DNA from 3 places in the Kribbella sp. NPDC050459 genome. Region 1 is predicted to be linked to each of the others. Evidence: riboswitches for the same ligand, from Rfam matches in the RefSeq annotation. Region 1 holds a riboswitch; each other region holds the start of a gene.

Evidence for each region. A riboswitch is a leader RNA that binds a small molecule or an ion and turns the genes downstream of it on or off. The one in region 1 is predicted to bind thiamine pyrophosphate.
Region 2: it holds a riboswitch for thiamine pyrophosphate, as region 1 does, so the genes downstream of both, thiS (sulfur carrier protein ThiS) here and AB0I12_RS26885 (cytosine permease) in region 1, are expected to answer to the same signal.
Region 3: it holds a riboswitch for thiamine pyrophosphate, as region 1 does, so the genes downstream of both, thiC (phosphomethylpyrimidine synthase ThiC) here and AB0I12_RS26885 (cytosine permease) in region 1, are expected to answer to the same signal.

The regions. Positions count from the first base shown of each region.
Region 1 is NZ_JBFAJQ010000009.1:96,416-106,640, forward strand. Features, by position in the region: gene AB0I12_RS26870 (sigma-70 family RNA polymerase sigma factor) at 1-424, shown strand, start outside; gene AB0I12_RS26875 (anti-sigma factor) at 421-651, shown strand; gene AB0I12_RS26880 (cation:proton antiporter) at 691-1,911, shown strand; gene AB0I12_RS26885 (cytosine permease) at 1,850-3,175, opposite strand; TPP riboswitch at 3,171-3,288, opposite strand; gene AB0I12_RS26890 (alpha/beta hydrolase) at 3,306-3,965, opposite strand; gene AB0I12_RS26895 (hypothetical protein) at 3,962-4,768, opposite strand; gene AB0I12_RS26900 (DUF3152 domain-containing protein) at 4,797-5,651, opposite strand; gene AB0I12_RS26905 (ATP-binding protein) at 6,127-7,320, opposite strand; gene AB0I12_RS26910 ((p)ppGpp synthetase) at 7,470-8,483, shown strand; gene AB0I12_RS26915 (MFS transporter) at 8,470-9,879, opposite strand; gene AB0I12_RS26920 (ABC transporter ATP-binding protein) at 10,044-10,225, shown strand, end outside.
Region 2 is NZ_JBFAJQ010000013.1:219,664-229,888, reverse strand. Features, by position in the region: gene AB0I12_RS33605 (hypothetical protein) at 1-148, shown strand, start outside; gene AB0I12_RS33600 (helix-turn-helix domain-containing protein) at 240-1,670, opposite strand; tRNA gene AB0I12_RS33595 (tRNA-Lys) at 1,916-1,988, opposite strand; gene AB0I12_RS33590 (G5 domain-containing protein) at 2,201-2,728, shown strand; gene AB0I12_RS33585 (YceI family protein) at 2,733-3,227, opposite strand; gene AB0I12_RS33580 (pyridoxamine 5'-phosphate oxidase family protein) at 3,259-3,672, opposite strand; gene AB0I12_RS33575 (DUF5937 family protein) at 3,745-4,689, shown strand; TPP riboswitch at 4,705-4,816, shown strand; gene thiS (sulfur carrier protein ThiS) at 4,807-5,010, shown strand; gene AB0I12_RS33565 (thiazole synthase) at 5,012-5,785, shown strand; gene AB0I12_RS33560 (DUF6807 family protein) at 5,760-7,622, opposite strand; gene AB0I12_RS33555 (HAMP domain-containing sensor histidine kinase) at 7,655-8,998, opposite strand; gene AB0I12_RS33550 (response regulator transcription factor) at 9,012-9,671, opposite strand; gene AB0I12_RS33545 (ABC transporter ATP-binding protein) at 9,770-10,225, shown strand, end outside.
Region 3 is NZ_JBFAJQ010000008.1:325,345-335,569, forward strand. Features, by position in the region: gene AB0I12_RS26195 (RDD family protein) at 1-209, shown strand, start outside; gene AB0I12_RS26200 (hypothetical protein) at 201-755, opposite strand; gene AB0I12_RS26205 (transposase) at 752-1,351, opposite strand; gene thiC (phosphomethylpyrimidine synthase ThiC) at 1,493-3,115, opposite strand; TPP riboswitch at 3,107-3,229, opposite strand; gene AB0I12_RS26215 (lysophospholipid acyltransferase family protein) at 3,269-4,015, shown strand; gene AB0I12_RS26220 (hypothetical protein) at 4,019-5,926, opposite strand; gene AB0I12_RS26225 (hypothetical protein) at 6,346-6,870, shown strand; gene AB0I12_RS26230 (inorganic phosphate transporter) at 6,891-7,889, opposite strand; gene AB0I12_RS26235 (DUF47 family protein) at 7,892-8,524, opposite strand; gene AB0I12_RS26240 (DUF202 domain-containing protein) at 8,663-8,971, opposite strand; gene AB0I12_RS26245 (DUF202 domain-containing protein) at 8,968-9,300, opposite strand; gene AB0I12_RS26250 (glycoside hydrolase family 3 N-terminal domain-containing protein) at 9,297-10,225, opposite strand, start outside.

The DNA.
Region 1 (10,225 bases):
GTCACTGCGGACGTGGGTGTACCGGATCCTGGTGAACATCGCCCGCAAGCGGGCCACTCGCGAGCAGCGGACCGTCCCCTGGACGAGCCTTGTGCCGGACAGCGAGCCGACGGTCGACCCGCAGCGTTTCCGGGGCGCCGACGACCAGTACCCGGGCGGCTGGCGCACGTTCCCGGACCGCTGGCCGACCACCGAGAGCGAGGTCTTGGCCCACGAGGTCCGGTCCACCGTGGCCGCGGCGATCGAGGGCCTGCCGATCCGACAGCAGGTGGTGCTGACGTTACGGGACATCGACGGACACGACGCCGAGGACGTGTGTGCGTTGCTGGAGATCTCCATGGCCAACCAACGGGTCCTGCTGCACCGCGCCAGGGCAGCCGTTCGCGGCCGGCTGGACCACTACTTCACGGGAGCTGACGCATGACGTGCGCCGAGCTGGTCGAGCTTGTCACCGCCTATCTCGACGGTGCGTTGGCCACGGAGACCGAGCAGCGGTTCGTCGAGCATCTGGCGCTCTGCGACGGTTGCGAGAGCTACGTCGAGCAGATCCGGCGCACGGCGACCGAGGTCGGGCGGGTCGAGCCCGAGAACCTGCCCGAGGAGACCCGCGACCGGCTGCTCGACGCCTTCCGTTCCTTCCCGCGCGGTTGACCGCGTAACGTCCGGCCGCGTCGACGGCACTGAAGCGGTATGCCGGACGTGGAGTTCACCAACCTGTTCGCGGTCGTCCTGATCGCGCTGCTCGCACCGCTGCTGCTCGGCCTCGCACCGCGACTCCGGGTCCCGGCGGTCGTCCTCGAGATCGTCGCCGGGATCGTGCTCGGTCCGCACGGGCTCGGCCTGATCGACGTCGACCTGCCGCTGCAGATCGTCTCGCTGCTCGGGCTGGGCTTCCTGTTGTTCCTGGCCGGCCTCGAGATCGACGTACACCGGCTGCGCGGACAGGTGCTGCGGCTGGCGGTCCTGGGCTATCTGGTGACGTTGCTGCTGGGCGGGCTGGCCGGCTTCGGGTTCTCTGCGGTCGGCTGGGTGAACAGCGCGCTCCTGCTCGCTGTCACGTTGTCAGCGACGTCCTTGGGCCTGGTCGTGCCGGTCCTCAAGGACGCGGGCAAGGCCGAGGGCAGCGTCGGGCAGTTCACCATCGCGGCCGCATCCGTCGCCGACTTCGCCGCCGTACTGGTGCTGTCACTCGTCTTCTCGACCGAAGGAGGCAGTGCGGGCGAACGGCTCGTCATGGTCGCGCTCTTCGCTCTGCTCGTGGTCGTCACGGGTCTCGTGGTCGCCACCGCCGGACGGTCGCAGCGACTCGGCGGGGTCCTGCTGCGGCTGCAGGACACCACAGCGGAGATCAGGGTCCGGGCTGCTGTGGTGCTGCTGGTCACCTTCGTCGCCTTGGCGGAGCAGTTCGGGCTGGAGACGATCCTCGGGGCGTTCCTGGCCGGAGCGGTAGTCGGACTGGTCGACCGGGACGCCGCCTCGCATCCACGCTTCCGGATCAAGCTGGAGGCGTTGGGCTACGGGTTCCTGATCCCGGTGTTCTTCGTGACGAGTGGACTCCGGCTCGATCTGCGCGGCCTGCTCGAGGACCCGGCCGCGCTCGTCCGGGTGCCGTTGTTCCTGCTCGCGTTGCTCGTCGTCCGCGGCGCACCGGCGTACCTCGCAGTGCGGACACTCGGCCCCCGGGCGACGGCTGCGGCGGCGCTGCTGCAGGCGACGTCGCTGCCGTTCATCGTGACGGCGACGCAGATCGGCGTGGCGACCGGGCTGATGAGCCCGGTCACCGCCGCCGCTCTGGTCTGCGCCGGGCTGCTGTCCGTGCTGGTGTTCCCGGCGGTCGCGCTGGTGCTGCTCAGGCAGCCTGCCGCCGACCGATCCGGCCGAGCAGTACCGCAGCCACCATCGAGACGATGATCGACGTGTACGTCGCACCGAGCCAGCTGGGCACGGGCTGGTCGTTGAACAGGGCCTGCTGGATCTTGGTCCAGAACGGCGACCAGCCCGTGACGGTGCCGGGGTTCACCAGCTGGTACGCGACGAAGCCGATCAGCCACGCGACGGTCGGCTGCCAGCGGAACTTCGCCGTACCGGACACGTCCCACTTCATCTTGCTGACCACGAAGAAGTCGGCGATCGCGACCGCGAACAGCGGAACGAAGACCGAGCCGATCAGGTACAGGAACTGCGTGTAGTTGCCGAGGTCGATGAACAGCGCGATCCCGGTGGCGATGACGCCGATCGCGACCGAGATCCACCGCCGGTCGATGTGGCCGATCAGGTTGTGCGCGGCCATCGTGGTCGAGTAGACGTTCGCGTACGCCTCGTCGACCTCGTCCACCAGCAGCACGAGCAGGGCGATCGCGCCGGCCGGCAGCGTGACCAGTGCGGTGATGACGTCGTCGCTGTTCGTCCCCAGCGTCGCAACGGCGACCACGCCGAGCGCGTAGTACGCGATGGCGGCCAGGCCGTAGCCGAGCGAGGAACCGGCGAACGCCGCCTTGTTGGTCCGCGAGTGCCGCGTGTAGTCCGCGGCCAGCGGGGCGAACGACACGACACCGGCCGCGGCGAGGTCGACCGCCGGCCAGAAGCCGAACACGCTGTCCTGCGGCAGGGCGTGCGTCGGCTTGCTCAGCACCTGCACGAACAGGTACACCGACGCGATCAGCACCAGCCAGACCATGAACTTGCGCAGGATCTTCACGCTGCCCAGCGGACGCACCGCCATCGCGGTCGCGATCACCCCGGCGAGGACGACGAACAGCCAGCGCCAGCGCTCACTCGTCACCGCGACCGCGGCCTGCGAGATCACGATGATCTCCATCGTCGCCCAGCCGACGTTCTGCGCGATGTTCAGCACGGTCGGCGCCATCGAGCCGCGGCGGCCGAACAGACCACGCAGGCACGCCATCGCCGGCGCACCGGTCTGCGACCCGAACACGGCCGCACCGCCGAGCACCAGCGCACCGATGCCACAGCCGACGACGACCGCGAGCAGGCCCTGCCACAGCGAGCCGGTGTACGCCGCGACCAGCGCACCGGTCACCGGGCCGAACAGCGAGATGCCGAAGTTGCCCCAGAGCGTGAACTGGTCGAAGAAGCCGAGCGTGCGCGGCGCATCGGTGGTGAGAACGAGCGGAGCCTCGGTGGAGCTCGACGGACGAACAGCTGTATCGGTCATGAGTGACCCCACTCCCTACGCCGGCATTACCCGGTCAGGTTCAGGCGGTCGGCGACCCAGCTGTCGCCCTCTCAGCCCGCGCATCCTCGGTGCGAGCTCCCGCATAGGTTGGTGCTGTGAGTTTAACGCGTCAGCTACTTTCCGGCAGAGCGGCCGCTCGTTCTATGAGCGCCGCCACCTCGGGGCCGTTCGTGACGACCGGCATGTGGGCACCCGTCTCCAGCGTGCGTGCCTCACCGTGACTGAGCTCGGCGAGCTGCTCTAGCCACTCCTTCGTACACATCAGGTCGTGCTTGCCGCGGACCAGGACCACCGGCGCCCGGACGTGCGGCATCACCGCGGCCAGGTCGTGGATCCGCGACGCCTCCCCGGCGCGGGCGATCGACGGCAGCGTCGTGCGCGCGTACTGCGGGCTGATCCGGACCAGCTTCGGCACATCCGGGATGGCGGACCCGACGAGCCGGACGGCGCGGTCGACCCAGCTCGACATCCGGGCATCACCCGTCGGGGCCACGAGCACGAGGGCGTGCACCAGCTCGGGGTAGCGCACCGCCGTCTCGACGACGACCTGACAGCTCGCCGAGTGGCCGACCAGCACCGACCGCTCGCGGATCTTCTCGGCCAGCGCCACCGCGAGCGCCCGCGGATGCAGGTCCTCCCGAGCGCCTGCCGGTTCGCCGTACCCGGGCAGCGTCACCACGTGGTACGGCGTGACGAGATGCTCGGCGGTCCGCGCGTACGACTCCGGGCCGAGGCCCAGGCCGGGCACGAGGACGATCGGTGCGCTCACTCCCAGGGCGCCTTGGCCGGAGCGCCTTTGACGACGGGGTTCGCTACGTCGGGCTTCAGCTCGCGGTACCCGAGGAACAGGCCGAGGGCGAGAAGCAGCAGGCCGACCCCACCCCAGCCGTACGCCGTGGGCAGCCGGTGCAGCGCGTCGTTGCTGCTACCCAGCCCGGTGGAGAGCACCATGAGCAGCCAGACCAGGATCAGCACCACCGACACCGCGACCAGCAGCAGCCCCGCGAGCTCGGCCGGCTCGGGCCGACGATCGGCCTTGCGGCGGGCCAGCACGTCCCGGATCCACATCACCAGCGCGCCGGTGCCGACGACGAGAAGCAGCAGCTGGCCGATCGCGTCGAGCACGTCGGTCCGCAACGGGTGGTTGAGCGGTGAGCCGGGCGCCTGGGAGATCTCCCGCAGCGCGACCCGCTGGACGGACACGACGAGCAGACCGTAGATCGCGGCGATGAACGTCGCCAGGCCGACGACCCGAGCGGCGCGCGGATCCCGCGACGGCTCGTCCCGGCCGTACGTCGGGAGCTCATGCGGCTGCGGGCTCGCTTCGGCGCCGTAGGGTGCGCCGGGGCGGTAGGCCGGAGGCTGGTGGTACGCCGGGTTGCCCTGCGGTTGCGGCTGGGTCCCGTACGGCTGCGGCTGCGCGTACTGGAACTGCTCCGGCGGGGCAGGCGGCCCGGCGTACGTGCCGCCGCCGTACGGCGCGGGCGGAGCGTAGTGATGCTCCTCACCAGCTGCCTGCTGCTTCTCGGGCTCATCGCCCCGGCCGTACGTCGGGAAGTCCTGTGACGACATCGGTGCTCCCTCCGTCGCGCCCAGTCTCTCAGGTGGCCTTGATGGTCGGCCAGGCGTTCGGTAGGCAGCCGGCCAGACCCTTGGTCTGCTGCATCATCACCGGCGCGGGGGTCTTCGGGGTGGTGCAGGTGGAGTGCCCGTGGCCGAGCGCGTGACCGACCTCGTGGTTGACCAGGTAGCTGCGGTACATCTCGACGTTGCCGTTGTACGCCGGGATCGCGTAGATCCACCGCTTGGCGTTGAGCACCACCCGGTCCTCGACGCGGCAGGACACCTCACCGCCGGTGTCGAGCGGCAGACAGAGCTTGTCGGTCAAGGTCGGCGTCGCGAGGATGATCCGGAGGTCGGCGTCGACGCGGTCCGTCCGCTCGAAACTCACCGGATGCAGCGCCTGCCAGCCGCGCGGATCCGTCAAAGTCTTGTGGATCGCCGCCGCCACCGCGGCGCCGTTCACCGACACCCCTTGCTCGATCTCGACCCGGTACGTCAGCTTGTCGCGCACCCCGGTCGCCTTGTCGGACCCCGGCACCACCGCAAGCTTCCCGCTCGAGACCAACACGTTCGGCTTCGCGTTCTTCGGCTTGCGCGTCAGCGTCGGTGCCGGCCGCAACGGCGTGGTGAACTTCTGCGTCGGCGTGGCGATCGGAGTCGGCTTGGGCGTAGCAGCCACCGGCACCTCCTCGGCGACAGCGTCAACCCCCGCCACCGCCTCCGCCGCAAGACTGTTCCGATGCGCCACGTCCGGATGCGCCACCACCACAGTCCCCAGCACCGCCAACGCCGTCACCACAAGCCACTGCCCCTTGTACGACTTCCGCCGACTGTGCCGCCCACCCCGACGCCTGGACACGTCGGCCCGCTGGCCGCTCCGCCGGGTGGTCATGACAAGTGACCCTACCGATACCTGCCAAAGCACGAAAGCCCGGTTGTGTTAAGCCGCGGTCAGATGAGCCGGAAGAGGAGGAGCGGCTCCCACGGACGGCCTGCTCGCGGTTGGCCGCAGGCGCAGCACCCGGCGAGAACCGGAGGTGTGTGCAGGCGCCAGCTCGGGGTGGGTTGAAGGCGGTCTGTTCGCCGGCGACGGTCATGCCCCGGCCCGGAATCCGCTTGCAGTCACCCCGCGCGGCAGCGCGAACACGCGGGCGCCAGCCCGCAACGCACCGGCGGCAGCCGGGAGCACGCCGGCGGCAGCCGGCAACTGATGCACGGGCGCTAGCCCGGGGGTGGGAGGGAGCGCGCGTAGCAGGCGCGGCGAGGAGCGGAGCGACGAGTGGCGGCTGCGTAGCACGCGTGGCCTGCTCCACCTTCACCATTCATACCTCCCCGCTCACACTTCCCCGCTCACCCTCCGCCAGTTGTCAGGCTGTTCTTGTGCGGAGGAACTTGCCGAAGTGGGGGACGGTGAAGGCTACGGTGCCGCGTTCGGCGGAGAAGACTAGGCCTTTTTTGATCAGGCCGTCGCGGGCGGGGGAGAGGGACTGGGGTTTGCGGTTGAGGGTGCTGGCGACCTCGGCGGTGGGGACGGAGCCGTCGTCGACGCCGATGCCCAGTTCGGCCATGGCGCGCATGTACTCGCGTTCCGCGGGTGTGGCGCGTTCGTAGCGGGAGCCGAAGAAGCCGACGGTCAGCTCGGCGGATGCTTCGGGGGCGGCGACGGCGACGTCCTTGATGGTGATGGGTGAGGTCGGCGCGTGGTCCCAGGTCGAGTGCGCGAACGCCTGCACGAAGTACGGGTAGCCGTCGGTCTGCGCGTACAGCTCGTCGAGAGCCTCCTCGTCGTACTGCACGCCTTCGCTCTCGGCCGGCACCATCAGCGCCCGGTCGCACGCTTCACGCGCCAGCCGGTCCACGCGGATGTAGCGGAACAGCCGCTCGGAATACGACTTGCTGGCCGACAGTACGGCGGGCAGGTGCGGCAGCCCCGCGCCGACGACGACCAGCGGGGCGCTCTGCTGCGAGATCTCGTGACAGGCGGCGCACAGCGCGGACAGGTCGTCGGTGCTGATGTCCTGCATCTCGTCGATGAACAGCCCGACCCCGACGGTCAGGTCACCGGCCAGGTCCGCGGCGTCGGTGAACAGTTCGATCAGGTCCATCTCCAGGTCACCGGAGTCGGCTCGGCCTTTTGCCGCGGCGACGTCGACCGGCGGATGCCAGCGGATGCCTTTCCGGTCGTTCACCGCGGTGCGCAGCGCGAACGCCTTCAGTACGGCGCTGAACTGGTCGACCTTCTGGTCGTCGCGGTGCCGGTGGCCCAGCTCCCGCATCGCGGTGTGCAGCGCCTGCGCGATCGGTAGCCGGATGCTCTGGTCCGGCCGGGCCTCGATCTTGCCGGTACCCCACGCTCGCTTGATGGCCTGTGAGCGCAGTGTGTTGAGCAGGACCGTCTTGCCTACGCCCCGGAGTCCGCTGAGCACCAGGCTCCGTTCCGGTCTGCCTGCCGCGACCCGTTCGAGCACTACCTCGAACTGCCGCACCTCGGTGTCGCGTCCGGCCAGCTCAGGCGGCCGCTGACCGGCGCCGGGCGCATAGGGATTCCGGATCGGATCCATGCTTTCACTGTATGAGCGCGTCTAGCGTTTTCCGTAGATTGACCGATCGACGGCCAGAGCGTGTCGCGAGCGGTCTCTACGGCTTTCTAGTGAAATGACTAGAAACCGATAGACACCGTGAGCGACCCGAAGACCACTATGGTTCCGCCATGGTGGAGTGGGCTCCGCAGGCAGGGGCGTTGTACGAGCGGGTGCACCAGCAGTACGTCGGCGGCGCACGCAAGCTCGAGGCGCTGATCAACGAGCTGATCGGCGAAGAGGAAGGCATCAACTACCTGAGCGCGACGGCTCGCGCGAAGGACCCGGAGTCGTTCCTCGCGAAGGCGTCCAAGCCGCACCCGGACGATCCCGCCAGGCCGAAGTACGACGACCCGCTGAACCAGATCACCGACCTGGTCGCGGCCCGGGTGATCACGTTCCTGGTCGAGGCGGTGGACCGGGTGTGCGAGGTGATCGAGGAAGAGTTCGAGATCGTCGAGCACACCGACATGGGCGCGCACACCCGGGCGCAGGGCGTCTTCGGGTACGCCAGCAAGCACTACCTGGTCCGGTTGAACGAGCACCGCCGCGAGCTCCCGGAGTACGCCGTACTGAAGAACCTCGTGATGGAGATCCAGGTCCGTACGGCGGTCCAGCACGCGTGGGCCGAGTTCGAGCACGACATCCGGTACAAGCTGGACATCCCGCCGGACCGCAAGCCCGAGTTCGACCGGCGGTTCCTGCTGGCGGCGGCCCTGATGGAGCTGGCCGACAACGAGTTCACCGAGATCGACCGCCTGTACCGCGAGCTGGCGGCGACCGCGGAGGACAAGGCGCCGCTCGACCTCACCACGGCCACGCTGACGACGTACCTGACGCGTCGCTACCCGGACGCGCCACACGCGAAGACCACGCACTACGCCTGGATCTTGGGCATCCTGCACCGCCTCGACATCACCACGGAGGAGCAGCTCACCGAACTGCTCACCGGGATCGACAGTGAAGCAGTGCAGGCCGCCATGACGCACCGGGCGCCGGCAGGCACGGTACGCCGCCTCGACGACGACCTGCTCGCCGCCAAAGGCCCTGCCTACTTGGACCTGTTCCCGGACGAGGAGCGCCGCCAAAAGATCCTCCGCGGCCGGCTCAAGGCACTTGTCCGGGCCGAGATCATCCAGCCCTGACGAGGTCCTCTGCCGTACGGCGGGCCCAGCGGGTCGTGGTGATCAGACCGAGCACCAGTACCAGCGCACCGCAGCCCGCGATGATGTACCAGCACAGCTTTGCCGCGTCGACGAACCCGGACTCGAAAGAGCCGACCAGACGCGCCGTGAGGACAGTGCCCGCGACGGCAACACCGAGCGAGGCACCCACCTGGCGACTGGTCGACGCGATCGCTGCAGCGACGCCGGCCTGGGAACGCGGCATCCCGGAGACCGCCGCATTGGTAATAGGTGCGTTCAGCATCCCGAAGCCGAGCCCGAAGACCAGATAGCTGACCAGCAACCATGCAGTGGAAGTAGTAGTGCTCAACTGGGACAGCAGGAGACCCGACAAAGTCAGCATGGTGCCCGCGACGACCAGCGGTACCCGTGGGCCGCGGTGACCGACCAGCCACCCGGACACTGGCGCGAACACCACAGTCATCGCAGCCATCGGCAGGGTCAGCAGACCGGCATGTAGTGCGCTGAACCCGCGCACAGACTGCAGATAGAGCGAGTTGAGGAACAGGAACCCGGACAGCGCCGAGAACCCGCACACCGCGATCAGTGTGGCCCCGGAGAACGGCGCACTCCGGAAGAACCGCGGGTCCAGCAGCGGCTCCTCCCGGCGACGCTCGTAGTACACGAGGGACGCCAGCGAGACGACGCACACGACGAAGCATCCGACGATGAGCGGCGACCCCCACCCGGCCGACCGACCTTCGATGATTCCGTACGTCAGGCTGCCCAGCAGCAAGACGACGAGCACCTGCCCGACCGGATCGATCCGCCGCGGTACGGCGGCCCGTGACTCCGGTACGAACAGCGCCGTCATGACGAAGGCGGCGACGGCGACCGGCACGTTGATCCAGAAGATCAACCGCCACCCGGCCGCATCCACGAGCGAACCGCCGACGACCGGGCCGACCGCCATGCTCAGCCCGACGACTCCGCCCCAGACCCCGATCGCCTGGGCGCGCTCACGCGGGTTGGTGAACGTGTTGGTGATGATCGACATCGCCACCGGGTTCAGCATCGACCCGCCGACGGCCTGCAGCACCCGGAACGCGATCAGCAGGTCGATGCTCGTCGCGACTCCGCACAGCAACGACCCGATCCCGAAGAGCACCAGCCCGGCCTGGAAGGTCCGCCGCCGCCCGACGCGGTCCGCGGTCGACCCGGAGACCATCAGCAGACAGGCCAGCACCAGCGTGTAGGCGTCGATCGTCCACTGCAGCTTGGCGACCGAGGCGTCGAACTCGGACCGGATCGCCGGAAGCGCCAGGTTCACGATGGTCGAGTCCAGCCCGACGATGAACAGGCTCGAGCAACAGATCGCGAGCACCAGCAGCCGCCGACCGCGGGTCAGCTCCTCCACCCGGCTCCCTCCATCCGTTGAAGACTGTACTACCCAGCCTGGAAACGGTTCCCGACCAGCCACGAAAACGGTTTGACGGACTGTCGGCGGGGCCGCCTACGCTTGTTCCATTCGCCTGGTCAGGTGCCTTCTTCCAATCCTTCTATGCCTCTTTGTGAGACGTCATGTCCTTGCGCCTCATTCCCTTCGCCGATCCGGGTGTGCCGGACACCCGATCCGGCCTCCGACTCATCATCTGGCTGGAGCACCAGCAACTGCGGGGGCAAGTCCTCGCAGTGTTCTGGGGACTGGTCTACTTCGGCGGTATCGCCGCCGCTCCGGTCGCCGTCGGTCTCGCCGTGCAGGC
Region 2 (10,225 bases), on a different contig from region 1:
CCAACTCTTCGGGTTCAACGGAACCGAGAAGCAGGCCCGCACCGTTCCAGGTTGGCTGACGCCCGAACGCGTGAACCCGCTCCTGACCTTCTGCATCCAGGTCGCAGACGCCTACAAGGCCGCCCTAGCCCAAAGCCCTTCCACCTGACCGCCTCCGCTTCAGACGGGGCACATCACGCGCGGTCGACAGCAGCCGGAGCTCTATTCGTCCTCGAGCAAGCAGGCACGCGGCGCGGTTCTCACCAGAGGCCGAGATCCGTGAACTCCTGGTCTAGAGCTTGTGCTGCGGAGGGGTTGTGGATTCGGCGGCCCATGTAGACGTCTTGGGTTATGGAGACTTGGGCTTGGCCTAGGTGGTCGGCTATTTGGCGGGCGGATTGGCCTCGGCGGTCTAGGGCGGTGGCTGTGGTTTTGCGGAAGGTGTGGGAGCGGATCCAGGTGAGGGCGTCTGAGGGTGAGGGTTGGGCTGCTTGGTCGACTTGGGCGCTGAGGGTGGGGGATGCGTCGAGGTTTATGCGGTAGGTCTTGACGAGGGCGGCTACGAGTTCGCGGTCGAGCTTGATGCGGCCGGTCTCGACCAACTCGAGCCTGGTCTTTGGCCAGCCGAGCTTCGTGGCGACCTGTTTGCGAGTCAGGCCAGCCTGAAGTCGCGTGGATCGGAGCACTTGGCCGAGGTCTCGGCGCGCGGTGCTGGCTACAGGGGACAGTGCTCGGCGGAGGGCTCGGCGGACGTTGGACGGGTCTCGGAAGCCTCCGAGGGAGTCGGCGAAGATGGGTTCGTCAGGGCACACGCCGGCTGCATGGCGTCTGCGGAGCATGGTGACGGCCCAGTCCGGGAGGGGTAAGGCACGTTCGCCGGCCTTCGACTTCGGGGCCTTGCGGATCAAGCCTTGGCCTGGGACGCGCACCATGGTGTGAGTGATCTCGACTGCGCCGGACTCGAGGTTGACCTGTGACCAGAGGACGGCGAGCGACTCGCCGATTCGGACGCCTGTGCCGAGCATGAAGAGGACCAGGTCTGGTAGGTCAGCGTGTACGGAGGCTTCGTCGGTGGTCAGTTGATGTCTGAGGGCGGCGATCTCTTCGTTGGTGAGTGCTCGGGGCGGGTCCTTCGGGCGGGCCTCGACCGCTTCTACCTCGCGGACCGGGTTGACGGTGAGAGCGCCGTACCGGACGGCGAGTTGCATGATGCCGGAGATGACCGCGCGGCAGGTCTTCGCGGTGGACCGGCCAGCGTTGCGCTTGATGGTTCCGATGATTCTGTCGATGCGTGGTGTGGTTGCCTCGCCGATCAGGAGTTCACCGAGGGCAGGGCGTACGTAGTTCTTGATGGCTGTGCGGTACGTCGTCAGCGTCGTCGGTGATCTCCGGCCGTCTTCGATGCGTTCTTCTAACTTCTCGATCCAGAGGTCGATGAGGTCGTTGATCTTGTCCGTCGGGCTCAGCTCGCCGTACTGCGTGAGCTTTGCCCGGTCGCGCAGCTTCGTGAGGAGGCGGTGCTCGGCTGCACCCTTGGTCTTGGCGGATGCGGTGACCTCGCGGGTACGTCCGTCGTGGTCACGGAAGTACGCGGACGCGCGCCAGGAGACCACCTTGCCCTCGGTGTCCTTCCTCTCAGCGCGGGATCGGACGTTGCCCCACGTTCCGATCGGAAGGTGCGGTCTGCTCATCTCGGCCCTCCACAGTCCAACTGCACGTGGCGGCTCAACGGCTGGGCGAGCCGGAGATCGGGCGAAACGAGACCAGTGCGACAGGATGCGATACGTCGCTCAGCAACGCGCCACCAACTGGCTGCGCGGAGCCGCCGCCGCCTCTCAGACGGGCACGCATCGGCCACTCTGAGTATTGGCAGAGTTTGCGCAGACTCGACTTTCCGGGCCGAGGCGCCGATGTGCGCCTGACCTGCGGAGACTTGTAGGCCCCGTGGGACTCGAACCCACAACCCGCGGATTAAAAGTCCGCTGCTCTGCCAGTTGAGCTAGAGGCCCTCAGGTGGTGTGGGGAACAGTGTGTCAGGTTTGGTGGGGGAATGCTTGGTGGGGGTGGGGGGATGTGGGGGCGTCAGGCACGGTGGTATAGATCGGAATTCGCCGCGGGGGGACCGACGGTGAGTTGGGGGAATGCTGTGCGTGCTGTGTTGGGGGCGGTTGTCCTTGTGCTGGTTGTTGGTGGGTGTGGGGCAGAGGCGGGTGGTGAGCCGGTGCGGGTTCTGCAGGGCAGTGCGTCGCCGATGCGTGCGACTTCGCCTCTGCCCACGTTGCCGCCGTACGGGACGGCTGGGCTGCCTTCGTTGACGGTGACGGCTCGGCCGGTGGTCACGACCAAGGAAGTTGTGGAGATGCGGGTGATTCCGTTCAAGAAGAAGACGGTGACGGACGGGTCGTTGGCGAAGGGTGAGACGGCGGTTCGTACGGCGGGGGTGAACGGGACGCGGCGGCTGGTTTATCGGGTGACGTATGTGAACGGCGTGCAGACGGCAAAGACGTTGGTGCGGCAGGAGGTGGCGAAGGAGCCGCGGTCGCAGGTGACGGCTGTGGGGACGAAGGTGGAGTCCCAACAAGCCGGCGAGTGCGACCCGAACTACAGCGGCTGTGTCCCGATCGCCAGTGACGTGGACTGTTCGGGCGGTACCGGCAACGGGCCGGAGTATGTCGCCGGCCCGGTTGAGGTCCTCGGGTCCGACATCTACCGTCTTGACGCCGACCACGACGGGATCGCCTGCGAGTAGCCCATCAGGCGCGGCGCGCGGTGACGTCGAGGTCCAGTACGACGTCGGGGCGGATCAGGGCGGTCGTGAACGAGTTCCAGTTGGCGTTCCAGGTGTGCCGGTTGATGGTGCGGGACGCCGTGAAGTGGAGCTCGTCGCCGGTGTCGGTCACCTCGAGTGGCACGGTGAGCGGCGACGTGGTCCCGCGGATCGTCAGGTCGCCGGTGACCTCGAAGCGACCCGGCGCGCTCGGCGTGATGGCGGTGGCGACAAACGTCATTGCCGGGTACGCCGGCGCGCCGAAGAAGTCCTGACGCAACTGGTCGTCGCGGCGGCGGTTGCCGGTGTCGACGCTCGCCATCTGGACGGTCAGCCAGCCGGACGACGCGGACGGATCCACCGCCTCCACCTTCACGGCGCCCTCGAACGTCGCGAAGTGGCCGTGCACCTTCCCGCCCACGCGATGCGCGGCCACGAAGCCGATCCGGGTCCGGTCCGCGTCGAGCACATAGTCAGTCATACCCGGTACGACGAGACAGCGTGGCGGACTGTCAGCCGATGACGCCCGTGGTGATGCGCCGCGGGGTGATGTCGAACATCGCGTCCTCGGGCGGATCGGCGATGTACGCGGCGCGCGCCTCCTCCGGCAGGTACTTCTCCACCGCGGCATGCAGCACGTCCGCGTCCAGGGGCAGCAGCCGGGCCACGCCCTGCATGTTCACATACTTCGCCGTGGCGCCCTCGACCGTCTGGACCGACAGCGACAGCTCACCTGTGCCGGTCCGGTGCAGACGGGTCTTCTTCGACTTGCGCGGCGTCATCACCTGAAACCGGTCGGAGCCGAACAAGAACCACACCGGTGTCACATGCGGCGACCAGCCGGGGTCGTCGATCGCGAGCACGGCCACCAGCGGCTGGGCCAGGAACTCGGCCATCTCCTCGTCGTCCATTGTGCGAAATCCCATGCGTTCGACCATCCCACGCGCCTCCGACAGTCTGTCGATTTAGGATCTGCCTACATCGACGAAGGGATCGGGGTGCTCACCTATCAGCTGACGTCGCAGGACCTGGCGGACGTCCGGTTCGCGGTTTCGCCGGTCGCGGAGACGGTGCTGTCGTTGCGCGCACTCCGGGATCCCGGCCGCTTCCCGCTGCAGCTGGCGTGGGTCCGGGCGGTGCAGCCGTACGTCGCGGAGCTCGACTGGGACGTACTGCGGTGGCTCGTCAACGACACCATGGGCAGCCCGGACTTCCTGACCCCGCGCCCGTCCTCGCCCCTCACGCAACTCGACGACGAGCTGAGCCTGATCGCTGACGTCGACCAGGCGACGTTCGACCGGCAGATGATCGCGGTGAACGGCGAGCTGCCCGCGGAATGCACCGTCGGCAAGGTCGTCGAGGCGCTGCGGCAGTACTGGGACGCCGTCATGGCGCCGTACTGGAGCCGCATGCGCACGCTGCTGTCCGCCGACATCAGCTACCGCGGCCACGTCCTCACGCAGCAAGGCACCGGCGCGATGCTCAACGGACTGGGCCCAGCCATCACGTACGCCGATGGGCTGCTCAAGGTGGACCGTGTCGCCGAGCAGAGCCGTACGGAAGACGTCGCCGGCCGCGGGCTCGTACTGCAGCCAACGCTGTTCGGCCCGCACGCGGTCATCCCGTTCGATCCCGGCGCCGAACCGCTGCTCGGCTACCCGCCACGCGGTCAGGCAAATCTGTGGTCCGTCGTCGAGCCGCCGTCGCGGCACGACCTCGCCCAGTTGATCGGTACGCCGCGGGCGCACATCCTCGAGCTCCTCACCCATCCCCGGACGACGACCGACCTGGCCGGCGAGCTGAAGGTGACCCCGTCCGCCGTGAGCCAGCATCTTCAGCTCCTTCGCCGGACCGGTCTCGTCGAGCCGGAACGCACCGGCAAACAGGTTCTGTACCGTCCGACCGAGCTCGCCGCCCTGCTCACCGGCGCCACCGTCGACTGACCCGTCAGCTATAGTCGAACCGTCCGCGGGAGCTCGCAGGGAGTGGGCTGAGAGGGTGACTGAGCCGTCACCGACCGCTGAACCTGAATCGGGTAATTCCGGCGTAGGGAGGAAGCTGTGGAATCCGTCTGGGTGAACGGTACGGCGGTCGACGGGCCGGCCGGCCGGTCTGTCGCCGAGTTGATCGCGGAGTACTCCGATCGCACGACGGGGATCGCGGTCGCGGTGAACCAGAACGTGCTGACCAAGGCCGAGTGGGCCCGGACCACGCTCGAGCCCGGCGACCGGGTCGAGATCGTCAGCGCGACGCAGGGAGGCTGACATGGACGACCCACTGGAGCTCGGCGGCCGCACGTACACGTCCCGGCTGATCATGGGGACCGGCGGCTCGGCCAACCTCGAGGTCATGGAGGAGGCATTGATTGCCTCCGGCACCCAACTTACGACGGTCGCGATGCGCCGCCTCGGCACCGGTCACGAGGGTTCGGTGCTCGACGTGCTGAAGAAGCACGGCATCGATGTCCTTCCGAACACGGCCGGCTGTCACACCGCGGCCGAGGCCGTGCTGACCGCGAAGCTGGCCCGGGAGGCGCTGGAGACCGACCTGATCAAGGTCGAGGTCGTCGCCGACGACCACCTGCTGCTGCCCGATCCGGTGGAGTTGCTCGACGCCGTGGACGCCTTGGTGGCCGACGGTTTCACCGTGCTGCCGTACACCAACGACGACCCGATCCTCGCCCGCCGCCTCGAGCAGGCGGGGTGCGCGGCCGTGATGCCGTTGGCCGCACCCATCGGTTCGGCGCTGGGTATCCGCAACCCGCACAACATCGCGCTGATCGCCGAGGCGGCGAACGTCCCGGTGATCGTCGACGCCGGCATCGGTACGGCGAGTGACGCCGCGCTGGCGATGGAGCTCGGCTGTGACGCGGTGATGCTCGCGACCCCGGTGACCCGCGCGGAGAAGCCCGCCCTGATGGCCGCCGCGATGCGCGACGCCGTCTCCGCGGGCCGGAACGCGCGGCTGGCCGGCCGCGTGCCGAAGCGCTGGCAGTCGGCGCTGGCGTCGTCGCCTACAACTGGTCTGCCAACGTTCTAGCCTCCGCAGCGTCGACGGCCCGATCCAGCAGGAGCGCGGTCAGCGACAGCGTCAGCTCCTGGTTGGGCTGCAGCGTCAACGGCTGCTCCCACGCGAGCGCCGGGCACGCCCCGACGTACTCACGGGATCGCAGGAACCACGGCCACACCTGATCCGGCTGCACCAGCAACAAGCTGACATCGCCCTGGACGAACGCGAGCCACCGGCCGACGGAACCGAACGCAGCCTCGAGCCCGTCGCCGTCCGCGCTCAGGACGGTCGTCGGGGCGGAGGGCAGGCGCCAGAAGATCCCGCCGTACCCGGCGCCCTCGCGTCCACACGTCGCCGGGCTGTCGATGCGGATCGAGCCGTAGCGCGCGGTCAGCACGCTGTGCCAGTCGAGGCGCCAGCCGCCGAAGGCGAGAGCCCCGGTGAGACGCCGGCGTTCGACCAGTTGCGGCCGCCCCTGCTCGTCGTACCAGGTGATGTCGTCGACCAGCTCGCGATCGTCGACGGTCACGCCGCGGCTGCGTTGCTGACCGTGGTTCGTGAGGAGGGTCGGGCCTTGGCCGCGGACGTAGGTCCGTCCGCCCCAGTGCGACGTGCCGTTGACCTGGGCGACCGACAGCGAAAGTCCGTAGTGGTGCCGGTGGTCCACCGGGTTGACCTCGGTCAGCGGATGCCCGCCGAGCGTCCGGACCGGATGCAGGTACGGCCGTGGCGCGTGCACCTGCGGCATCCGGCGCCCGAACTCGTACCGCGCGAGCAGCCCCGCCGAACTCCCGAGCGCGAAGATGTCACCCTGCTGCTGCCACGTGATCCGATCGGCCGCGTCGTCCCCGTCAGGCTGCGACTCCTGCGGCACCGGCCCCGTGCTGGCCCGCACCGCCAAGCGCAGCTCCGGTACGCCGTCGACCGCACCGGAAGGCCCCGCGATCGCCGCGTGCAGCCGCTGCCACGCGAGGTCGCCGAGGTCCTTCTGCGGCACCCGGACGGTCGTCAGCGACGGTACCGCGAAGCGCGCCAGCCCGATGTCGTCCATGCCGGTCACAGACAGGTCTACGGGTACGGCGACGCCGACCTCGTTGAGCCGCGCCAGCAGCCCGAACGCGACGAGATCGTTGAACGCGACCACCGCGGTGGCGCGCGACTCGAGCACCCGCTCCACCGCGGCGTACCCGTCCTCGATCGACCAGCCGCACTCGAGCCGGACCAGCTCCAGACCGGGGATCTCCCGCTCGGCGACGTCGAGCGCGCGCAACCGCAACCTGTTGGACGCGCTCGCGGCCGGGCCGGACAGGAACGCCAGCCGCCGGTGCCCGAGGCCGACCAGGTGATCGACGACGATCCGGACGGCGCGGCCGTAGTCGACCACCACCGACGACACCTCCGCCGGGCCCTCGCGGTTGACCAGGATCACCGGCTGCACCTGCGGCAGCAGCTCGAGCAACTGGTCCTCGTCCATCCGCGGCGAGACCATGATGAGCGCGTCGCAGCGCCGCCGGGCCTCGATCGCGATCGCCGCCTCGGCGTCCGGGTTCTCGGCGGTCTCGGCGACCAGCACCTTGTAGCCGCCGGCCGCGGACGCGTTCGTGATCCCGCGCAGGATCTGCTGGAACAGCGGGTTGCCGAGGTCCGGCACGACCAGCGCGACCATGTTCGTCCGGCCCAGCGACAGGCTGCGCGCCAGGTCGCTCGGGCGGTAGTTGAGCCGCTCCGCCGCGGCGCGCACCCGGGCGACGATCTCAGGTGCGACACTGAGCCGACCGTTCATCACCCGGGACACGGTCGCTCGCGACACCTCCGCCGCCCGCGCGACGTCGGCGATCGTGATCGAGTCCTTCGGTGTCCGTCCCACCCCCGTATCCTCTCCCGATGGAAACCGGTTTCTCAACCCTCTCCGGCAGATCTCCCGGAGTTTGAGCAAGCGCTTACCGCCGGCAGCCGGACTTCGAGGGTGGACCGGCCGGTGACCCGGATGGCGCCCCGGTGGCGGTCGACGATGCCGGCGGCGATCGCCAGGCCGAGACCGGCGCCGCCCGCGCCGCCCGCACTGCCCGCGCCGCCCGTGTCGCCCAAGTCGCCCGCGTCGCCGATGTTGCGGGTCCGGGCCGCGTCCAGCCGGACGAAGCGCTCGAACACGCGCTCCCGGTCCGCGGCCGGGATCCCGGGGCCGTCGTCGGAGACTGTGAGCACGACGACACCGTCCGCCTCGGCGACGCCGAAGCTGATCCCGGTGCGCGCGTGTCGCGCGGCGTTGCTGCCGAGGTTGCGTACCAGCCTGGCCAGTTGCGCCTCGTCGCCGCGGACCTGACCGGCCGACACCGCGGTCGTGTCGACCGCCACGCTGGTTGCCGCGCGCAACGTTTTCGCCTCGGCCAGGACCAGGTCGTCGAGGTCGACCGGCAGATCCGGCGGGGCGGACCGCTGCTCGTCGGAGCGGGCCAGCTGAAGCAGGTCGTCGACGAGGTGCTGCATCCGCAGATCCTCCGCGAGGACCGTGGCGGCGAGCTCGCCGACCCCCGTACGCTCCGGGTGCGCCAACGCGACCTCGGCGTGCTGCCGGATCGCCGCGATCGGCGAGCGCAGCTCGTGCGAGGCATCGGACACGAAGCGATTCTGCGACTGCTGCGCCCGTTGCAGCCGGTCGAGCATCCGGTTCATCGTCCTCGCCAGCCGGCCGATCTCGTCGGCACGCCTGGCCGGAACACGCCGATGCAGCTCGGTCGCCGAGATGGCGTCCACCTCCCGCCGGATCGCCGTCACCGGCGCGAGCACCCGCCCGGTCACCACCCAGGTCACCCCCGCGACGATCACCGCCATCAGCGGTACGCCGACCACGAGCACCCGGCGTACAAACCGGGTCGAGTCGAGCACGTCCACCAGCGGCCGGCCGACGACCACCTCTCCGCCGGACGGTACGACCGCGGCGGCGAACACGAAGTCCTCACCGTGGCCGGGCGGTTCAACCCTGACGCACCCGGTCCCCGGCGAGGCGAGCCGTGATCCGCCGCCGGTCACGTGCCCGGCGCGATCGATCACCTGCACGATCTCGGTCGACGACGGGCCGGCCACGGCTGCGGGTGCCGCGGCGAGCTGGGCCGCGCGGTCCTGGGCGGCCCGGCAGACCTGATCGGTGAGCACCGAGCCGAGCAGCGCGACCAGCACCAACGCGCCGGCCACCAAGGCGAACCCGACGACCAGGACCGCGGCCAGCGTCACCCGGATTCGCATGACGGCACCTCCCTCACGGCTCGGCCAGGCGATAGCCGGCACCGCGCAGGGTCGTGATGAACTGCTCGCCGAGCTTGGTGCGGAGCCGCCGGATGTAGACCTCGACGATGTTCGGATCACCGTCGAACGCGTCGTCCCAGACGTGTTCCAGAATGGTCCGTTTCGACACGACCTGACCGCTTCGCCGGACCAGGAACTCCAGTAAGGACAGCTCGCGCGCTGTCAGAACCAGTTCGTTCTCGTCGAGCCAGGCCTTCCGGGCGGCCGGATCCAGCCGCAGGGCGCCGGTCTGCAACAGGCACGGTCGCTCGGCGGCGCCCCGCCGTACCAGGGCTCGGAGCCGGGCGATCAGGACGGCGTACGAGAACGGCTTGGTGAGGTAGTCGTCGGCGCCGGTGTCGAGCGCGCGCACCTGGTCGGTGTCCGCGTTCCTTGCCGTGAGCATCAGGATCGGTGTCCACACGCGCTCGGCCCGCAAGGTCGCGCAGATCTCGAATCCGTCGACCTCCGGGAGCATCAGGTCGAGGACCACGACGTCGTAGCCGTGCTCGCGGGCGAGCCACAGCCCGTCCGTCCCGGTCAGTGCGACGTCGACGGCGTACCCCTCGGCCTCCAGGCCGCTCCGCAGCCCCGTGGCCAGCCGGGGCTCGTCCTCGACCACCAGCGCGCGCATCACCCACCTCCAGGCGATCCTCCTTCATTGTGGCTGAATCCCCGCTGAATGCACCCGGTTCAGCGCGGGTTCAGCAGCGCGGGCCTAGCGTCGGACCCATGGCGACGATCGAGGCGAGCGGGCTGACCAAGCGGTACGGCGGACGCACCGCGCTCGACGGGCTGACCTTCACCGCGGACGCCGGGCAGGTGATCGGGCTGCTCGGGCCGAACGGCGCCGGGAAGACGACCACGATCCGGCTGCTCACGACGATCCTCGAGCCGACCAGCGGGACGTTCGCCGTGGCCGGCGTACCCGGTGACCGGCCCGGCCGGATCAGGCAGCGGATCGGTGTGCTGCCGGAGAGCGCGGGCTACCCGGGCCGGCAGACCGGCGGCGAGTACCTGCGCTACGCGGCGCGGTTGTTCGGCCGGAGCCGGCGGGACGCACGGGCAGTCGCCGATCGGTTGCTGACCGAAGGCGGCCTCGGGGACCGTGCGGACGCGCCAATCTCGACGTACAGCCGGGGCATGCGCCAGCGACTCGGGATCGCCCGCGCGCTGGTCAACGATCCC
Region 3 (10,225 bases), on a different contig from region 1:
GCGTGGGCAAGACGGCCCTGAGCATCCGGCTGATCGACGCCGCGACCAGCGAGCCGATCGGCGCCGGCCGGTCCTTCCTCCGCGACTTCCTCGCCGGTCTGTTCAACAACGCCTGTTTCCTGAACGTGCTGTGGCCGCTGTGGGACGACCAACGGCAGACCTGGCACGACAAGGTCATCAACACCTACGTGATCAAGACGTCAGTGTGACCGCAGCAGACCTGCACACGTCACTGCCCACAGGACGCTGGAGAACGTGCCGATGATGAACCGCTCGGCGACGGCTTGCGGGGTCACGGACGCGGGCTGATCCGGGCTGCGCAGCTCCGGGTACCTGGCTAGTCCCTTGATCGCCAGCACGATGGCGATGCCTTCCGGCCAGCCGGACACCAGCGCCGCGTAGATGGCCGTTCGCTCGAGTGCACCGATCAACGCGCCGCCCCGCAGTACCTCACCGGCTTTCTGCGTCGACTGGGCGCGGGTGTTGCCTCGGTCGGCCAGCGCCATGACAGAGGTCGTCAGCGGCCCACCACCTGTCACTGCCAGCGCTCCGGCCAGTAGGAGCAGCACGTTCCACCAACGCTCGGCCCAGCCGGCCACACCGTCACCGGCGAGCAGCAGTACGCCGACAGCGACCAGACAGGCCAGCATGACTGCGCTGAGGGCGATCTCGAGAGTGGAACCGGACTTGGGGACCCATGCCAGGACGGCGAGCACCAGTGCGGCAGCGGTCAACGACAGGACCAGAGCCGTCACGCAGCGACCCCGCCGGCCAGCAGGTCCGCGGCCAGCACCCGGCCGCGCTGTTCCTCGGCGAATCCCGCAGCCTGGGCGCGTTGGGTCACCGCCGACTGGCTGATTCCGAGTTTCACGCCGATCTCCCGCCTCGTCAGTCCCTCGCCCAACAGGTCCGCCACCGCCCAGCCGCGGTCGCTCCGGCGCCGCAGGACGGACGCCATCAACCACAGCACTGTCTCCACATGCTCGGCCATGCGCGGGTCCGCACCGACCACGTTCACGTGGTGCGGACTGGACTTCGCCCGCGTCACCGCCTCGCGCGCGAACACGTACGCCTCGCCGCTGCCGGCGCGGGTGCTGCGCGGCAACGGCTCGGTGACCCCGCCGATGCCGAGTCCGACGTACCAACTGTCCGCCCGGAGCAGGTCGACGATCACGTCGATGGTCGCGCGGGCCTCGGACAGCACGCCCTGCACCTCGTCGCCGGCGGTCCGCTCGAACTTGCGCAGCAGTCCGGTCCGCCGCGGCCGGCGGTTCAGGGAGTTCAGTAGCTCGGGTACGAGATCGCTCGTGCTTCGGCTGCCGCGCTGATCTACCGTGAGAACGAAGACCATCACCCTGCACCTCCTTCCGAACGGGTTAAGGCTACAGTCTTATTCACGTAGAGTGAAGGGCAAAACCTGAATCGCTTCAGCCCGTCACTCACCGTATCCGGCCCGGAGTGCGGCGCACGCCGGGCCGGACGGCGCACCGACTCAGTCCGTGATCGGCAGGTAGAGCTTCTGGTCGGCGGACTTGAAGGTCTCGGACATCTCCGCGAAGCCGGCCTCGATCGCCTCGGCCGACGTCAGGCCGCGTTCCTCGGCGTACGCGCGGATGTCGGCGGTGATCCGCATCGAGCAGAACTTCGGCCCGCACATCGAGCAGAAGTGCGCGGTCTTCGCGGGCTCGGCCGGCAACGTCTCGTCATGGAACGACCGGGCCGTGTCCGGATCCAGCGAGAGGTTGAACTGGTCCTCCCAGCGGAACTCGAACCTTGCCTTGGACAACGTGTCGTCCCAGGCCTGCGCGCCGGGATGCCCCTTGGCCAGGTCGGCCGCGTGGGCGGCGATCTTGTACGTGATCACGCCGGTCTTGACGTCGTCGCGATCCGGCAGTCCCAGGTGCTCCTTGGGCGTGACATAGCAGAGCATCGCCGTCCCCAGCCAGCCGATCTGCGCCGCGCCGATCGCCGACGTGATGTGGTCGTACGCCGGCGCCACATCCGTTGCCAGCGGCCCCAGAGTGTAGAACGGGGCCTCCCCGCACAGCTCCTCCTCGAGCCGGACGTTCTCGGCGATCTTGTGCATCGGGACATGCCCCGGGCCCTCGATCATCACCTGGACGTCGTGCTCCCAGGCGACCTTCGTCAGCTCGCCCAGCGTGCGGAGCTCCGCGAACTGCGCCTCGTCGTTGGCGTCCGCGATCGATCCCGGCCGCAACCCGTCGCCGAGCGAGAACGTCACGTCGTACTCGCGGAGGATCTCGCAGAGCTCCTCGAAATGCGTGTACAGGAAGGACTCCTGGTGGTGGGCCAGGCACCACGCGGCCATGATCGACCCGCCGCGCGACACGATCCCGGTGATCCGCCGCGCGGTCAGCGGGACGTACCGCAGCAGGACGCCGGCATGCACGGTCATGTAGTCCACACCCTGCTCGCACTGCTCGATCACCGTGTCGCGGTACACCTCCCACGACAGCGCGGCCGGATCGCCCTTGACCTTGTCCAGCGCCTGGTACAGCGGCACCGTGCCGATCGGGACGGGCGAGTTCCGCAGGATCCACTCCCGCGTCTCGTGGATGTTCTTGCCGGTCGACAGGTCCATCACCGTGTCGGCGCCCCACCGGGTCGCCCAGACCAGCTTCTCGACCTCTTCCTCGATCGAACTGCTCACGGCGGAGTTGCCGATGTTCGCGTTCACCTTCACCAGGAACTTCTTCCCGATGATCATCGGCTCGCTCTCCGGGTGCCGCCGGTTCGCCGGGATCACCGCCCGCCCGCGCGCCACCTCGGCCCGGACGAACTCCGGATCGAGCCCCTCCCGCAGTGCGACGTACCTCATCTCCTCGGTGATCACACCGGCCCGCGCGTGCCCGAGCTGAGTCCGCGGCTCCCGCCCGGCGATCCACTCGCGCCGCAGCGCGGGCAGACCGGCCTGGACGTCGATCCCGGCGGAAGCGTCGGTGTACGGACCGGACGTGTCGTAGAGGTCGAAGTGCTCGCCATTGGTCAGATGCACGCGGCGCGCCGGTACCCCGAGCTCGCCGCGATAGATCTTCTCCGAGCCCGAGATCGGGCCCGTGGTGACGGCCGGACGGATCGTGCTGACATTCACCATGCTGCTGCTCCCTACGCCGGAATTACCCGGACAGGTTCGGCGGTCGGCGGCGCCGGCGAATCAAGCCAGCCGCCCTCTCAGCCCACTACGGTGCGAGCTCCCGCGGTATCGAGTTGTCACGGACACCCTAGACGAACCATGTAACGTCGAGGGATGCGCGACCTCGTCTATCCGCCTGTCATCGCCTTCGCGAAGACCGCGTTCACGGTGCTGGACCTCAAGATCCGCCGCACCGGGACCGAGCACGTCCCGCGCACCGGCGGAGCCCTGATCGCGATGAACCACATCAGCTACGTCGACTTCATCCTCGGCGGGTACGGCGCGCTGCCGGCCAGGCGGCTGGTGCGCTTCATGGCCAAGGAGGTGCTGTTCCGCAACCGGTACTCCGGCCCGCTGATGCGCGGCATGCACCACATCCCAGTGGACCGCGAGGCCGGCGCCGCGTCGTACGAGCAGGCGATCCGCTACCTGAACGCCGGTGAGCTGGTCGGCGTGTTCCCGGAGGCGACGATCAGCCGGTCGTTCGAGCTCAAGGAGTTCAAGTCCGGCACGGTCCGGATGGCCGCGGAGGCCGGCGTACCGGTGCTGCCAATGATCCTGTGGGGCACGCAGCGGATGTTCACCAAGGACCACCCGCGGGACTTCAGCCGGCACCGGCCGATCTCGATCAGCATCGGCGCGCCGATCACGGTGACCCGCGACGACGATCCGATCGAGGCGACCGCCCAGCTGCGCTCCACGATGGCCGGAATGCTCGACGAGACGATCCGCGCGTACCCGGAGCAGCCACCCGGTGCCTGGTGGCTGCCCGCCGCGTACGGCGGCAGCGCGCCAACACCCGCCGAGGCCGCCCGCCTGGACCAGGAAGAACTCGCCCGCCGCGCCCTGAAGAAGAAGTAGACCTCAGCCGCTCCGGTCGAAGAGGGTGCCGGGCACCAGGCGCAGGAACGGTTGTGGGCTGGGCGAGCCGTGGGTGAAAGCGTCGGTGGGAGGGTCCTGCCAGCTCGAGGCCAGAGTCAGGAGTGCGTCGGTTCGGAGGTTCACGGCCTTTCGCTGGGTGCCGTTGATCGAGTACGACGGCAGTACGGCGGTGCCGGGTGTGCCGGCGAGGTCGGCGTACGGCAGGGCGTCCGGCGACGGTTCGTCGTACCCGTGCCGGAAACCGGCCAGCCAGGTCTCGAGGCCGGCCGTGGCCGTGCGGAACCTGATCCAGCGGTGGTTGTCCCAGCCGTTGCCGAGGACGAAGCGGGTGACGAGTTTCTTCGCGCCCGCCTCACCACGCTCGACCAGGTCGGTCACCACCGTGTCCTTCATCGTCAGGTTCAGGCCGCCTTCGTCGTGATCGTGGTAGATCGTGACGATCCGGTCGCGGTAGCCGGGCATCACCAGCTGCGCCTCGTCCACCCAACCGCGCGCGGTGTCCAGGATCGACCGGCCGAACAGCGCGACCAGGCCGAGCCCACGTCCGTCCCACCGGGTCCAGCGCCGGTCCAGCCCTCCCTGGTTGACGACCGGCAGCCGCGTGTTCTCGGCCTGGTCCTTCAGGTCCTTCGGCACGCCCGGCGGGAACAGTGCCAGGTCGACCGCAAAGGTCGGCCGGCCCGGCAGCGGCGAGTCGAAGAAGTGCACCGGCAGGTTGCTTGCGATGCCGCCGTCGGAGAACCAGTTGACCTCGAAGTCCGGCGCGGGTACGGCGGGCAGCGCCTGCTCCGGCCCGGCCTGCGGGTTCGCGTCCCGCCAGTCCGACACCGCGGCACTGACCTTGCTGTACGCCGGGTGCGTGAAGTCGATCGCGTACAGCGGCACGGCCGAGATCAGGAACGGGAAGCTGAGGCTCATCCGGGTCGCGACGATCACCGGCAGATCCGCGGCGAGCGGGAACGGCCGCTTCGGTGCGGCCTGCAACCGGCGCAACTCGCCGGCCCACTGCTTGGCCGGCTGCGGGGACAACGGCGGCGGGTGCTCGCACATCCAGTCCACGACCTCGGCCGGGAACAGCTCCTTGAACTCGCCCGGGTCGAAGAAGTACTCGCGTTCCGGCCAGGGCATCCGCATCGGCTGGTGCCGGGTCAGGTTGGTGGTCATCATCCGCAGCTCGACACCAGCCGCGGTCAGCTGCCCGAAGGTGATCGGATCCGCGTCCCCGGCCCGGCCGGCGAAGTCCTGCAACTTGCCGTGCAGCCAACGGGTCAGCGGCTCCGCGCCGCCCTCGGACCTGCCCGCCATCCCGTTGCACAGCCCGAAGTTGTTGTCCGGCACGTTCTTCGCGAGGCTCCGGAGCACGCCGGCCGTGACGGCCACGACGACACCGACGACGGCTAGCAGCGCACCGGCGATCACCGCGGCCCAGGCCGCCACGCCCTGACCGAGGATCCCGAGGACGAGCAAGACGACGCCGGGCACAGCGCCGGCCAGCGCCCACAGGGCGAAGGCGGACAGCGCGGCGCGAACGATGCGCGCCACCCGGCCGACGCCGGAGGTGCCGAGTCCGGCCGTGAAGACCTTGTACAAGGACGCCGTACCGCGCTGTGGCTGGAACAGGCGGAACAGCAACGAGGCGCCTCCCGGGCGGTGAGCCATCAGATCGTCGGGCAGTCGTTCGAGCTTTCCGAACCCGTCGGCGTCGCGGCCCAGTTCTGCCGCCGCCGCGGCCGCCGCGGCGATGGCGCCCGCCGACGATCCCCCGACGGACGCCAGCTTGTAGTGCCGGGCCAGTTCGCAGACCGCGCTCGGATAGATCACCCCGCTGGTGATGCCGCCTTTCATCAGTACGTCGCAGCTCCGCGGCGGCGCGGGTACGTAGGTCGTCATGTCATCCCCCGAACAGTCGTGCGAAGTAGGCCTTGATCACCTGGTGCGTCATCGCGACGTACTCGTCGTCGTCGGTGAACGTCTCCCGGACCGCGACCACGGCGTCCTCGAACCGGTTCCACAGACCGGGTCGTGCTCCGGAGGACCTCCGGCACAGCAGGTCGTTCGAGTCTGATCACGACACATCACCCCCGGGGCCCGCGGGCCCACCCCACCTCTCATCATGCACCTGCCGGGCACCGACAGCACAGGCGTCAAACGTTTACGTGAGCACGGCACCGGCTACCGGACGAGAGCTTGACCCTCGGGCCGGAACGAGGGTACGAAGGGCTGTCGTTTGACAGAGCAGGAACCTGGGGGGTCCCTGTGCAGCGGGTCCGCGTCGGTGGGTCCGTGGACACGAGCGGGCGGGGAAGGTTTTGTTCGATACACCCGAAGAGCTGCATCTGTTCGATCCGGGAGCGCTGACGCCGGCGCCGCACGTGGCCGAGCACATCCCGGACGCCGGGGCGTTCTTCGTCGACTGGGCGGTGCGGGGGCTGTCCGCCGACCGCGCCCGGGAGATCGAGTCCGCGGTGAACGGCCGGCGCAGCCAGAACGGCTGGTTCCCACTCGAGACGCTGGACAACATCGGCCGCAAGGGCTTCTGGCGGGGCCCGCTGACCTATCTGGCCCGGATGACGGGCGACGACTCGCGGATCCTGCAGCAGTGGGCCACGGACCATCTCGACAGCGAGCAGGCGACACGGATCGAGGCGACCGTCGACCACCTGCTCCACCAGCAGGGCCACGCGGCCGCGGCCACCTGGGCCGTCGCCGTACGGCCGCGCACGTTCCTGGACGCCGAAGTGCTCGGCGACCGCCTCTTGGCCGCATGGGAGTACAACCTCGGCTCCATCCGCTCCAAGGACGTGGCCAAGGCCGTACGCCGCTGGAACCGCTAGCGGCGCGGGGGTCTGGGACCTTACTCGAGGATCAGGTGGGCCAGACCGTAGACGGCGGCCGCGACGATGCCGGCGGCCGGGATGGTCAGGACCCAGGCGGTGACGATGCCCTTGGCGACGCCCCAGCGGACGGCGGACAGGCGCTTGGTGGCGCCGGCGCCCATCACCGCGGAGGTGATCGTGTGCGTGGTGGAGACCGGCGCGTGCAGTCCGATCGCCATCACGTAGAGAACGCCCGCGGCGATGGATTCGGAGGCGAACCCGCGGGCGGGGTCCAGGTGGATGATCCGCCGCCCGAGGGTTCGCATGATCCGCCAGCCGCCGGAGTACGTGCCGAGCGAGATGGCCGTCGCGGCCGAGATCTTCACCCACAGCGGGATGCCGTCGCCCTGCTGCACGTGCCCCGTGGTGAGCAGCGCCAGGAAGATGACGCCCATCGTCTTCTGCGCGTCCTGCAGACCGTGCCCGAGCGCCATCGCGGCGGCGGACAGCGACTGCGACATCCGGAAGCCGCGGGTGGTCTTGCCCGGGTTGCGGTGCCGGAACAGCCAGAGGATCGCGAGCATCAGCAGGAAGGCGCCGGTGAAGCCGATGGCCGGCGACAGCACCATCGGGATCACGACCTTGTCGAGGATGCCGGACCACAGCACCGTGCTGGCCGAGGCCAGCCCGGCCCCGACCAGGCCGCCGATCAGCGCATGCGACGAGGAGCTCGGCAGACCGAAGTACCAGGTGATCAGGTTCCAGGTGATGGCGCCGACCAGGGCTGCGATCACGACCACCAGGCCGTGTGTCCCGGACGGTGCGGTGATGATGCCCTTGCCGACCGTCTCGGCCACCTCGGTGCCGGCCAGCGCGCCCAGGAAGTTGCACGCGGCAGCCATCAGCAGCGCCACCCGCGGCGTCAGCGCCCGGGTGGACACCGACGTCGCGATCGCGTTGGCGGCGTCGTGGAAGCCGTTGGTGTAGTCGAAGGCCAGCGCAATGGCGACGACGGCGATGACGAGCGCGAGCTCCACGCTCAGCTCTCCTTGACCGCGATCTGCTCGACCGTGTTGGCGACGTGCTCGAACGCGTCGATCGCGGCCTCCAGCAGGTCGACCACGGTCTTCAGCTTCATCACCGTCAGCGCCTCGTACTCACCGCTGAACAGCTTGGCGATCAGTCGCCGGTGGACCGCGTCGCCGGTGTTCTCCAGCCGGTTGATCTCGATCCAGTACTCGGCCAGGTCCTTCATGGTCCGCAGCCGCGGCATGGTCTCGGCGGTCAGCTGCGCGGCCCGCTGGAGCACCTCGATCTGCTCGGCGATCTCCTCGGGCAGCTTCTCCAGGTTGAAGAGGTGGATGGTGTCGACCGCCTCCTCCATGAAGTCCATGACGTCGTCGAGGTCGGAGGCCAGCCGGTAGATGTCCTCCCGGTCGAACGGCGTGACGAAGGTCGAGTTCACCCGGCGGATGATCGAGTGGGTGGTCTCGTCGGCCGCGTGTTCGGCGTCCTTCATCTGGGCGGCGATCTGATGACTCGCGGAGAGCCCGGTCCCCGCCGTACTGCCGAGCAGCTCCGCCAGGATCCTGGATCCTTCGACCAGGTGATTGGCAGACTCGGTGAAAAGGTCGTAGAACGTCGGGTCGTTCGGACGCAGACGTAACGGCACTTCAAGCTCCGGATGAACGAGGGACAAACCGTGAACATGCTAGGGGGAACGGACCGCTGACGTGGCATCCGCCATGTCAACGTACCGCGTCGGTATGAACTCGCCGCCGGACGATATACGATCAGTAACTGAGCGATTTCACCGTGTGACCACGGCGTACAGGTCGAAAAGTCCGACGACGAGGACCAGGCCGGCCGCGATCCGCAGGATGTTCTGATGGCCGAGCGCGTGCACGGCGCCCCCCTCGGAGCGGCGGTAGACGGCGCTCACCGCGGCCCAGCAGCCCAGCGCCAGCACGAGAACGACGATTCCGAGGCCCGTCCGGACCTCCGACGAACCGTGGCCGGAGGCAAGCAGCAGGACGCCGTTGGCGATCAGTCCGAGCGCCGTACGCCGCCACGCGAGCAGCGTCCGCTCCGGCTGCCGACCGGGATCGGGTGTGCTCATCGCCACACTGAGAACAACAGGCCGATCAGTCCGACCACGGCGATCGTTGCTCCGAGCATCAGCGGCAGCCTGGTGACAGGGAGTGCGCCGCCGCGACGCATCGCGGTCAGGTTGAGCTGCCAGCGCCGGAAGGCACCCGCGGTCGTGACGATTCCGGCAAGAACCAGAACGATGCCGATGATCCGGGCCGGCCAGCGGTCCGGACCGAGGTCGAGGAACTGGACGGCGGACAACCCGCCCGCGTAGCAGGCGAGGGAGGTCCGCAGGTACGCCAGGTACGTGCGCTCGTTCGCCAGCGTGAAGCGGTAGTCAGGCTCTTCGTCCGTCATCCGCAGGTCACCAGACCGTGGTCCTGTTTGAGGATCAGCACACGACGCACGCTACTTGTCAGCTGCGCGGCGAAGGACTCGTCCTCCTCCGCCTTCTTGACCAGGGCCGTCACCATCGTCGCGGTCAGCCCGGCCTTGGCGTTGATGACGACGTCGCCGCCGGCCGCGACGAACCGGGTCGCGCGCTCCCCCACCGGGACCGACGCGACCTCCGCGGCGGCGCCGACGTCGTCGGTGATCACGACACCGCGCCAGCCGAGATCGCCGCGCACCATGCCCTGGATGACGGTCGGCGAGAACACCGCGCGGTTCTTCGGATCGATCTTGGTGTACGTCACGGTCGAGATCATCACCATCGACGCACCGGCCTTGATCCCTTCCGCGAACGGCCGCAGGTCGGCGTCGCCGCGGACCGTGACGTCGTCGACGACACCGGCCGAGAAGTCGGTGTTGCCGCGGACGCGTCCTAGCCCGGGGAAATGCTTGACCGAGGTCGCGACACCGGCGTTCCGCATGCCCTGGACGAAGGCCCGCACTCCCCTGCTCGCTTCCGTCGGCGTGTTGCCGTACTCACGGTCCAGCTGGCCGATCGGCGCGTTGCTGGACTTCAGCGAGCTCGGTACGACGTCGGCCACCGGCGCGAGGTCGACGGTGACGCCGGCCTGCTTGAGCTGGCTGCCCCACTCCTGGGCCTGCGCGGTGAGCTTGGAACTCGACCAAGTGCCCTGCACCGTCGCGGCCGGGATGCGATCGAAGCCGGGGCCCTTCAGGCGCTGGATCTGCCCGCCCTCCTGGTCCGCGGCGATCAGCGGGCGGATGCCCTTCACCGTCGCGGCCGAGGTCACCGCGGCCATCGCCGTGCGGGTGTGCGAAAGGCTGCCGCTGCTGCCGATCAGGAAGACGCTGCCGGACTTCTGCTGCTGTA